One region of the Thalassobacillus sp. C254 genome, then DNA from elsewhere that is predicted to be linked to it. Evidence: a T-box and tRNA genes for the amino acid it is inferred to sense, from the RefSeq annotation. Region 1 holds a T-box; the other holds one or more tRNA genes.
What was found. A T-box is a leader RNA that pairs with one kind of tRNA and senses whether it is charged. The one in region 1 lies ahead of tyrS (tyrosine--tRNA ligase), so its partner is inferred to be a tRNA-Tyr.

Region 1 (4,411 bases):
TAATTTGGATAGCACGGCGCTGTGCTTCATTAGTTAAGTAAGGATATTCATCGAATGTTCTCGGGCGAGGGTCAGCCAGGCTTTCTTCAATGTCATAAGCCTGTGCTTCCTCGTATTCCTCTTCTGTAATATAGCCGCTGGCTTTCATTCTGTTTAAGACTGTCTGCATGCGGTTAAGACCGGCATCAAAGCTGTCTTTCACTTCACCTGTTGATGTAAACGGGGTATATCCAAAAGGGTTTTGGGGCAGACCTGCTATAAAGGCTGCTTGTGGAATATTTAGTTCAGCAGCGTCTACACCGAAAATTCCTTCTGCAGCTGCTTGTACGCCCGCAATATTTTGTCCGTTAGAGTTTCGGCCGAAAGGCACGATGTTTAAGTATGCTTCAAGAATGTCTTCCTTTTCAAAGAATTCTTCCATTCTCATCGCCAGCATTATTTCTCTCGCCTTGCGGTCAAAGGAAACTTCATTGCTAAGCATTTGGTTTTTTACGATTTGCTGTGTTAACGTACTTCCTCCTGTTTGATTGGCTGCTCCTGTGATTTCCTGGAAAGTCGCTCGCATGATTGCTTTCGGTACGATACCATCATGTTCGAAAAAATATTCATCTTCTGTGGCGATTATAGCATTCACCAGATTATCAGATACTTCGTCAACTTCTATATCTCGCCTTTCCAAATCAGAACTAATTTCTCCTAAGTAAACCTCGTCGGCGAAATAAATTTCACTCGTTTCTTCATAGTCATAGAGCTCTTCTTCCATTTCGTCAAAGGAGCGAGCTGGCTCGTCTTCAACCAGGGAAACAAAATACCCGGCACCTGCTCCCCCAATAAAAAAACGTTCCCATAAGTAAAAGGACAAAAAGAAATTAAAATAAGATTCCAAACAACATAAGATGTTATATTCAGTCCTCTGACGACAGGAAGGTCTTTCCATTCATCGGTTTTTGCATTTAACCTCTCAAAAAAACTTTTCATTCTTGTATTCCCCCCAAAAAACATCAATCGTATTATAGCATAGACCATACATTCCTACATGAAGTGAAAGTAGGCTTTACAACCAGTTTGACAATCATTTAGAGATTTGGTACAAAAGGATTATCTACATAAAAATATTGAAGTGATGACAGATTGAAGTAGCATAGATTTCCCTGTTACAGAGAGCCGGCGGCTGGTGAAAGCTGGTACATAAATCTTTTTGCGAAATACGTTCTTGAGCTTCCTCGCCCTTATTGACAGGGGAGAGGACGGGATTGTTCCCGATATCTAAACGAAGTGGAAAGCAGGAACTTTCAGCTTTCAAAAAGGGTGGTACCGCGGCCAACTCGTCCCTTGTCTTGGGACGAGTTTTTTGTATTATTTTTGGCTCTCTTAAAGGTGATGGCACTAACAGCACGCTGTCTGTCTTTCGAATAAGGCGTTTCTTAGGAAAGTAATCAGCAGCCTTATCCTCATAAACGGGAGTTTGTGCAGAAGTATCATATAAGGCTAACTGTGCATATGAAGAAGATATATGTACTACTTTGTAACTAAGTATCCTTCTATACTTATACCCGATAATATACCCGATAATCTTACTTTTTAAAGGAGAGAAGATGATGAACATTTTAGAGGAACTAGAATTCAGAGGTCTTGTAAACCAGGTAACGGACAGGGAGGGGCTTGAGTCTCTGCTTAAGAAAGAGCAAGTAACGCTCTACTGTGGGTTTGACCCGACAGGAGACAGTCTGCATATTGGACACTTGCTGACAATTATTACCCTGCGCCGCTTTCAGCTGGCAGGTCATAAACCGCTGGCTCTTGTTGGCGGGGCAACGGGCCTGATCGGAGATCCAAGTGGGAAAAACGCTGAAAGAACCCTAAATGAAGAGGAGATAGTTAAATCCTACAGCGACAGAATTAAAGGGCAGCTGGAAAAGTATTTAAGCTTTGATGGCGGAGATAAAGCAGAGCTTGTGAATAACTATGACTGGATCGGTGAAATGAACGTAGTTCAGTTCCTGCGTGATGTCGGTAAGCATTTTGGGCTTAATTATATGCTTGCAAAAGAATCAGTAGAGTCAAGAATTAAGACAGGTATTTCTTTTACGGAGTTCAGCTATCAAATACTACAATCATATGACTTCTACAGACTCTATGAGGAAAAAGGCTGTAAACTTCAGCTCGGAGGAAGTGATCAGTGGGGCAATATCACTGCAGGGCTTGAGTTGATCAGAAAGATGAAAGGCCAGGAAGAAGAGGAAAGAGCCGAAGCTTTCGGATTTACCATTCCCCTTGTAACCAAAGCTGATGGTACGAAATTCGGCAAGACTGAAGGGGGCGCCATCTGGCTTGATCCTGAAAAAACATCGCCTTACGAGTTTTATCAATTCTTAATTAACACTGATGATCGAGATGTATTGAAGTTCCTTAAATTATTTTACGTTTCTTTCTGAGGAAGAATTGTCTGCTTTAGAAAAAGAAGCAGCAGAACGTCCTGAGGAGCGCGCTGCCCAAATTAGGCTAGCCGAAGAAGTCACACGCTTTGTCCACGGAGAGGAAGCATTACAGCAGGCTCAAAACATCAGTCAAGCATTATTTGGCGGAGGGGATTTAAAAACCTTAACAGCTAATGAAATCAAGCAAGGTTTTAAAGATGTTCCTACCTTTGTGGCAGAAGAAGAAGGGTACGGACTAATTGATCTTCTTGTGGAAGCAGGAATTTCTTCCTCGAAAAGACAAGCTAGAGAGGATATTAAAAACGGAGCCGTCTACATTAATGGTGACCGCTGCCAGGATATGCAAAAGACCATCAGTCAGGAAGACAAAATCGATGGAGCGTTTACAATTATTAGAAGAGGGAAGAAGAAATACTTCTTAATACAATATGCTTAAAAAAGAGGAGGCCGTTTCACCAGCTCCTTCATAAAGAAAAAAAGAGCCAGTAATCCTGAAGATACTGGCCTTTTTCTATTTTTCTATTGAATTGAAAAGAAAAAACCTGCCGTAATGGCAGTTTTTGATATTAACGAGAGTAGAACTCAACGATAAGAGCTTCAGTGATTTCAGCTGGAAGCTCAGAGCGCTCAGGGTAGCGGGAAAAGCTGCCTTCAAGCTTCTCTTCGTCAAAAGTAACAAAGTCAGGAACGAAGTTGTTAGCTTCTACTGCTTCTTTAATAGCAGAGTTGTTGCGAGATTTTTCACGAACACCGATAACTTGTCCTGGAGCAACACGGTAAGATGGGATATCTACACGTCCACCATCAACAGTGATATGACCATGGTTAACAAGCTGGCGCGCTGCACGACGAGTGCGGGCAAGTCCTAAACGGTACACAAGGTTGTCCAGACGGGACTCAAGAAGGATCATGAAGTTTTCACCATGAACACCTTTCATTTTGCCTGCAATATCAAATGTGCGACGGAATTGACGCTCATTTAAGCCGTACATAAAACGAAGCTTCTGCTTTTCTTGAAGCTGCTGGCCGTACTCAGAAAGTTTTTTCCGTTGAGTAGGTCCGTGCTCACCTGGTGCATATGGGCGTTTTTCTAATTCTTTTCCTGTGCCGCTTAAAGAAATTCCAAGACGGCGGGATTTTTTCCAAGATGGTCCTGTATAGCGTGCCATACAAAGACTCCCCCTTTATATTTTAAAGTTATGGAAAAAAGAACAACAATGATAATCTCCTGACATGCTCATTTTGTTTTCATGCACCTTCGCCTCGACAGCTAGAGGTTACCTGATACACCTCAACCCGTTTTCAGCCGCTGGGTTAAGAGGAACAAAATGATGAGGGTTAACACATCAAGTTTATCCAGGCTGTCTTTTTTTACACAAGGGAGATTATATAATGAATAAGAAGGAAAGTCAATCACCCTGGAAAACTATCTTTATAGAAGGCTGGAAGGTCGTTGTCTTCATTCTGACTACAGGTGACGGATCAGGACGTCCACAAACTCCTCTAGATAGAGTGTCTCTTCTTCTGTAAAACGGTTTTTTTCCGGGCTGTCGATATCTAAGACTCCAAGTAATTCTCCTTCTTTGAGCAGTGGAACAACAACTTCAGAACGTGAAGCAGCATCACAGGCGATATGCCCTGGAAAAGCATGCACGTCATCTACTCTAATAGTCTTTCGTTCAGCGGCTGCAGTTCCGCACACACCTTTTCCAAGTGGAATTCTTACACAGGCAGGAAGACCATGAAATGGGCCGAGTACAAGTTCTCCTTCTTTATAAAGGTAAAAGCCTGCCCAGTTCACCCGGTCCAGAAATTGATTTAATAAAGCGGAAGCATTTGCTAAATTAGCAGTCATGTCCCTTTCTCCGCTCATGAGAGCATCAAGTTGTTTGTTTAAGGTGGTGTAGCTGTCTTTAAGAGAATCATTATATTGTACTGGTTTAAACATTTTTTTCACCTGCTTAATAGTTTTT
Region 2 (4,411 bases), on a different contig from region 1:
GGCAGCTCTTTTTCTTTTTTAGGGAGCTGTTCCATTACACTGGCTGTGAAAGAGCCAGGAGCCTCTAAATGCGAGGCACTTTGTATAAAAGCTATTGTTTTTGTTGTTTCATGATAATGGGAATGGCAAGTGCTGCACTTTTTTAAGTGCTCATAGAACGAGGCTCTTTCTTTCGCGTCTAACTCTTCGTTAAAATATCTTTTTAGCACTCGATCATGGTAGTGATCACAAGCCATGGTAACTCCCTCCCTTCATCATGCGCCGCCAAGTCGCTTTCTTAACGCTTCCCTTCCTCTATGCAAGTGAGTTTTCACGGTATTTGCCGGCAGATCTAATATGTCACTAATTTGTTTTATGGGCAAATCTTCTATGTACCTTAAAATAATAGCTGACCTGTATTTAGGAGGCAAGTAAGAAATTTCCTTTTGAATCCACTCCTGCATTTCTACAGTTACCACTTCTTCCTCAGGCAATGGCCCTGCTGCTGCAACCTGTGAGTAACCGGTGACGCCCTCTGTACCTTTCACCTCTGCATCCAGTGAATAATCAGGCTTCTTTTTCCGTAAGCGGTCAATACATAAATTTGTAGCAATGCGGAACAGCCAGGTAGAAAACTTCCTTTGCTCATCAAAGCTTTCAATATTGGCATAAGCTCTTAAAAAAGCTTCCTGTGCAACATCCTGTGCTTCATGAGCGTTTCCTGTCATACGATAAGCAATTTGGTATACTTTATCTTTATAAAGATCGATCAATTCTGCAAACGCCTCTTGATCCCCGTTTTTCACTTCTTTAATCAGCCGTTTTACCAGGGCATCCATTATCTCAACCTCCGCCCAGCTCGGGTCCTTCTTCTACGAAAGAAGGAGCTTTAAAGTTTCATTATCTCGATAAGAAAATCAATCTTCCTTATTGTACCAAAATTTTTTTCGCACCAAGATATGCATATGGAAGATTTTTTAAAAATATGCTATTTGTAATGTTTGCTTTTCCTAAATTGGGGGTATACCATATTTAGGAAAAAGTGGAGAAAGAGGTGAAGATTGTGCCGGAAGAAAGCCTCATCAATGAAATTGAGATGATCAGGGAGCAATTGAATAAAGAAGCGTGGAGTAAGCCTCTGTTCTCCAACGAGGTCGTTCAACTAAGCAAGAAACTCGACTCATTATTAAATAAATATGACTCTTATTTTGCAAAGCATTAATTACCTTCAGTGATGACTGAGGGATATTTTTTTCTTCTCTTGTTCTTTGGGAAAGCTGTTTTACCGATGACAGTCTCTAAACATGCGTTCATTTTCTTTTGCTTCCTGAACTATGGTATGTATAAAAACACAAAAAAACCTTAGTGCATCACTAAGGATCGTTATCATTATTGGTGGAGCCTAGCGGGATCGAACCGCTGACCTCCTGCGTGCAAGGCAGGCGCTCTCCCAGCTGAGCTAAGGCCCCTTCTTATATGGAGCGGGTGATGGGAATCGAACCCACGACATCAGCTTGGAAGGCTGAGGTTTTACCACTAAACTACACCCGCAGATTATGGAGCGGAAGACGGGATTCGAACCCGCGACCCCCACCTTGGCAAGGTGGTGTTCTACCACTGAACTACTCCCGCATGCAAGAAGACAAACGAGAATCCGTACTTATGTAAACCATATTAAAACATGTCGGCAAAAAAGCCGACTCTAACACGTCCATGAATGGGCAACTATTAAGTAAATGGTGAGCCATGGAGGATTCGAACCTCCGACCCTCTGATTAAAAGTCAGATGCTCTACCAACTGAGCTAATGGCTCGTCCATATAAATAAAATGGTGGAGGGGGACGGACTCGAACCGCCGAACCCAGAGGGAGCAGATTTACAGTCTGCCGCGTTTGGCCAACTTCGCTACCCCTCCAAAAAAGATACCTTCCAATTAAAACATATTAAGGTTTCCATGTCAACCTCAATTATATTTTAAGAAAAAAACAAAGCCCTCTTCCATGAGAGCAAAAGTAGTGGTGACCCGTACGGGATTCGAACCCGTGTTACCGCCGTGAAAGGGCGGTGTCTTAACCACTTGACCAACGGGCCATGTTGAAATGAATATATATTGTCTCACTGACAAAAAATATTATATATCAAACTATATTATAAATCAATAGGTTATTACTATTTTTAGAGAAAAAATTTAAAATCTCTTTATTTCTTTTAAAAAAAGGGAAGAGGCTGCCTTTGATGGCTGCCTCTTTTAGCTTTCCTAACGGTTACTCGATTTTGAGCCGCCTTTGCTTCCACCTTTTGCTCCTTGAGCACTATGCAAAGAAAATAAGTTAGAATCAATCGAAAACGTAAGCTTTTCTCTTTCTCTTTTACGCTTTAAAGCAAATTGAATCATTTGGTGAGTAAGCTGCTTGAAGTCTTTTCCAGCTGGATCCCATAAGTAAAAAGATAAAGAACCGGGAATGGTGTTAATTTCATTTATATATACTCTTTGTTCGCTGTTATCAATAAGGAAATCAATACGAGAGACGCCGCTGCAGCCAAGAAGCTGAAATGTATCAATGGCAAGGTCTTTCACTTCTTCTTCAAGGTTTCCTGGAATGTCTGCAGGAATAATACGGTCTGTGCTTTCCATTCCTTTAGAGGCTCCGCCTCCTCCTTTACCGCCACCTTGATATTTGTCCTGGTAGCTCAAGATTTCTTCGGTTTTCAGAACTTCTTCAATAACGGAAGCTTCTGCATCCTCGTAATCTCCTAAGACAGAGCAGTTTACCTCTTTCATATCGGTCACCATTCGTTCCACAACAATTTTGGCGGCAAATTCCATGGCTTCCTCTACAGCTGTTTCTAATTCTTCCCGGTTTCCTGCTTTGCTGATTCCCACACTAGAGCCAAGATTAGCCGGCTTGACAATTACCGGATATTGAAGCCTTTCTTCTATCTCTTCGATAAAATCCTCGCTGTCTGCATTCCACTGGCTATTATAAAACCATACGTAATCAAGAATCGGCAGACCTGAGTCCCTTAATACCTGCTTCATGAGAATTTTATCCATTCCAACAGCAGATGATGGAACATCACAGCCAACATAAGGCAGGTCAAACAATTCAAATAACCCTTGAAGCACGCCGTCTTCTCCAAATGTACCGTGAATGATTGGGAAGCTACATCAATCTCAGCCATTATTTTCTTTCCAAATTTAGGGGCAGGGTCTTTCTGCAGAGCAACTCCGCCCGCCTCATTCTTCGTGACAATGACCTTTTGAGCCTCTGAAAGAAGCTTTTTGATATCCTTATATTTATCAATATCCAGGAGCTGTTCTCCCGTATACCAGTTCCGATCCTTACTTATATATACTGGTATAACCTCATACTGGCTGCTGTCCATCTCATTGATGGCCTGGAGAGCTGAGATTACAGAAACCTCATGCTCAACAGAGACACCGCCAAAAAATACTCCGACTCTAGTTTTCATGCCGCTTTCCTCCTAATTTCTCACTCATTGAATGTATCGGGTAAATCATTCTCTAAAAGAACCACTGATTTTTGAGTTGCAAGCTCATTCATTTTGTCTAAAGCTTCTTGCAGGTTTCTTGCTACAAAGTACTGGGATTCGGGGTACCCTTTTTCCTTTAAGCCATCCTGCAAAGGAATTGTTTGTTTTTTTCCGACGAGAATAACAAAGTCACAAGCGTCAGCTGCGTGCATCCCTAACGCTTTGTTTAATTCATACTCTCTATCTCCCAGTTCAATCATCCCGGGAGTAATCAGAATCTTGTATTCTGGCATCTGTCCCAGAACCTCAAGAGCCATCTTTGAACCAACCGGATTGGAGTTAAAGGCATCATCAATGATCGTGATGTTTCCATTCGGCTTTTTAAGTTCAAGACGGTGCGGAACAGGCTGTGCCTTTTTGACTGCTTGTGCAATCTTTTCAAGGGAAATACCCTTCTCTGATCCAATGGCTACCGCTGCGAGGATGTTGTAAATATTATGACGGCCAAGCAGCTTCGTCTGCATTTCCACAGAGGTTCCATCGTACTTTGTAACGGTAAAATGAGTTCCTTTTGAGGAATAAGTAATATCAGTAGCCCGGTAATGGAGGTCCTCTGCATCAATGCCGTAATACATGGTTCTGACTTTATTTTTTTGTTGGTATGCCATAATGTTCTCATCGTCTTTATTGACAAACGCTGTCCCATCATGAGGCAATGTTTCTACAATCTCGTATTTTGTTTTCTTAATATTATCAAGAGTCTTGAAGGTGTCCAGATGCTGTTCTCCGATAGCAGTCAGAACACCGTATTTGTGATGAACTAACTCACAGATTTCCTGAATATCATGCTCTTGCTTAGCGCCCATTTCTGCAATGAAGATTTCGTGATAGGCTTAAGCATCGTTCGAATCGTTTTTGTTACGCCCATTTTGGTATT

Region 2: it encodes a tRNA-Tyr, which carries the amino acid that the T-box ahead of tyrS (tyrosine--tRNA ligase) is inferred to sense. The anticodon was not compared.

The regions. Positions count from the first base shown of each region.
Region 1 covers NZ_BAXQ01000001.1:449,189-453,599, reverse strand. Annotated here, with positions in the region: partial or broken gene JCM19033_RS02490 (transglycosylase domain-containing protein) at 1-886, opposite strand, end outside; T-box leader at 1,115-1,336, shown strand; partial or broken gene tyrS (tyrosine--tRNA ligase) at 1,599-2,874, shown strand; gene rpsD (30S ribosomal protein S4) at 3,005-3,607, opposite strand; gene JCM19033_RS02470 (GAF domain-containing protein) at 3,907-4,386, opposite strand.
Region 2 covers NZ_BAXQ01000012.1:15,614-20,024, reverse strand. Annotated here, with positions in the region: gene JCM19033_RS25775 (anti-sigma factor) at 1-236, opposite strand, end outside; gene sigW (RNA polymerase sigma factor SigW) at 255-818, opposite strand; gene JCM19033_RS12250 (aspartyl-phosphate phosphatase Spo0E family protein) at 1,034-1,201, shown strand; tRNA gene JCM19033_RS12245 (tRNA-Ala) at 1,373-1,448, opposite strand; tRNA gene JCM19033_RS12240 (tRNA-Gly) at 1,457-1,530, opposite strand; tRNA gene JCM19033_RS12235 (tRNA-Gly) at 1,537-1,611, opposite strand; tRNA gene JCM19033_RS12230 (tRNA-Lys) at 1,717-1,792, opposite strand; tRNA gene JCM19033_RS12225 (tRNA-Tyr) at 1,809-1,894, opposite strand; tRNA gene JCM19033_RS12220 (tRNA-Glu) at 1,996-2,070, opposite strand; gene JCM19033_RS12215 (D-alanine--D-alanine ligase) at 2,237-3,106, opposite strand; gene JCM19033_RS25770 (hypothetical protein) at 3,016-3,453, opposite strand; gene JCM19033_RS23495 (UDP-N-acetylmuramoyl-tripeptide--D-alanyl-D-alanine ligase) at 3,474-4,340, opposite strand; gene JCM19033_RS23490 (Mur ligase family protein) at 4,295-4,411, opposite strand, start outside.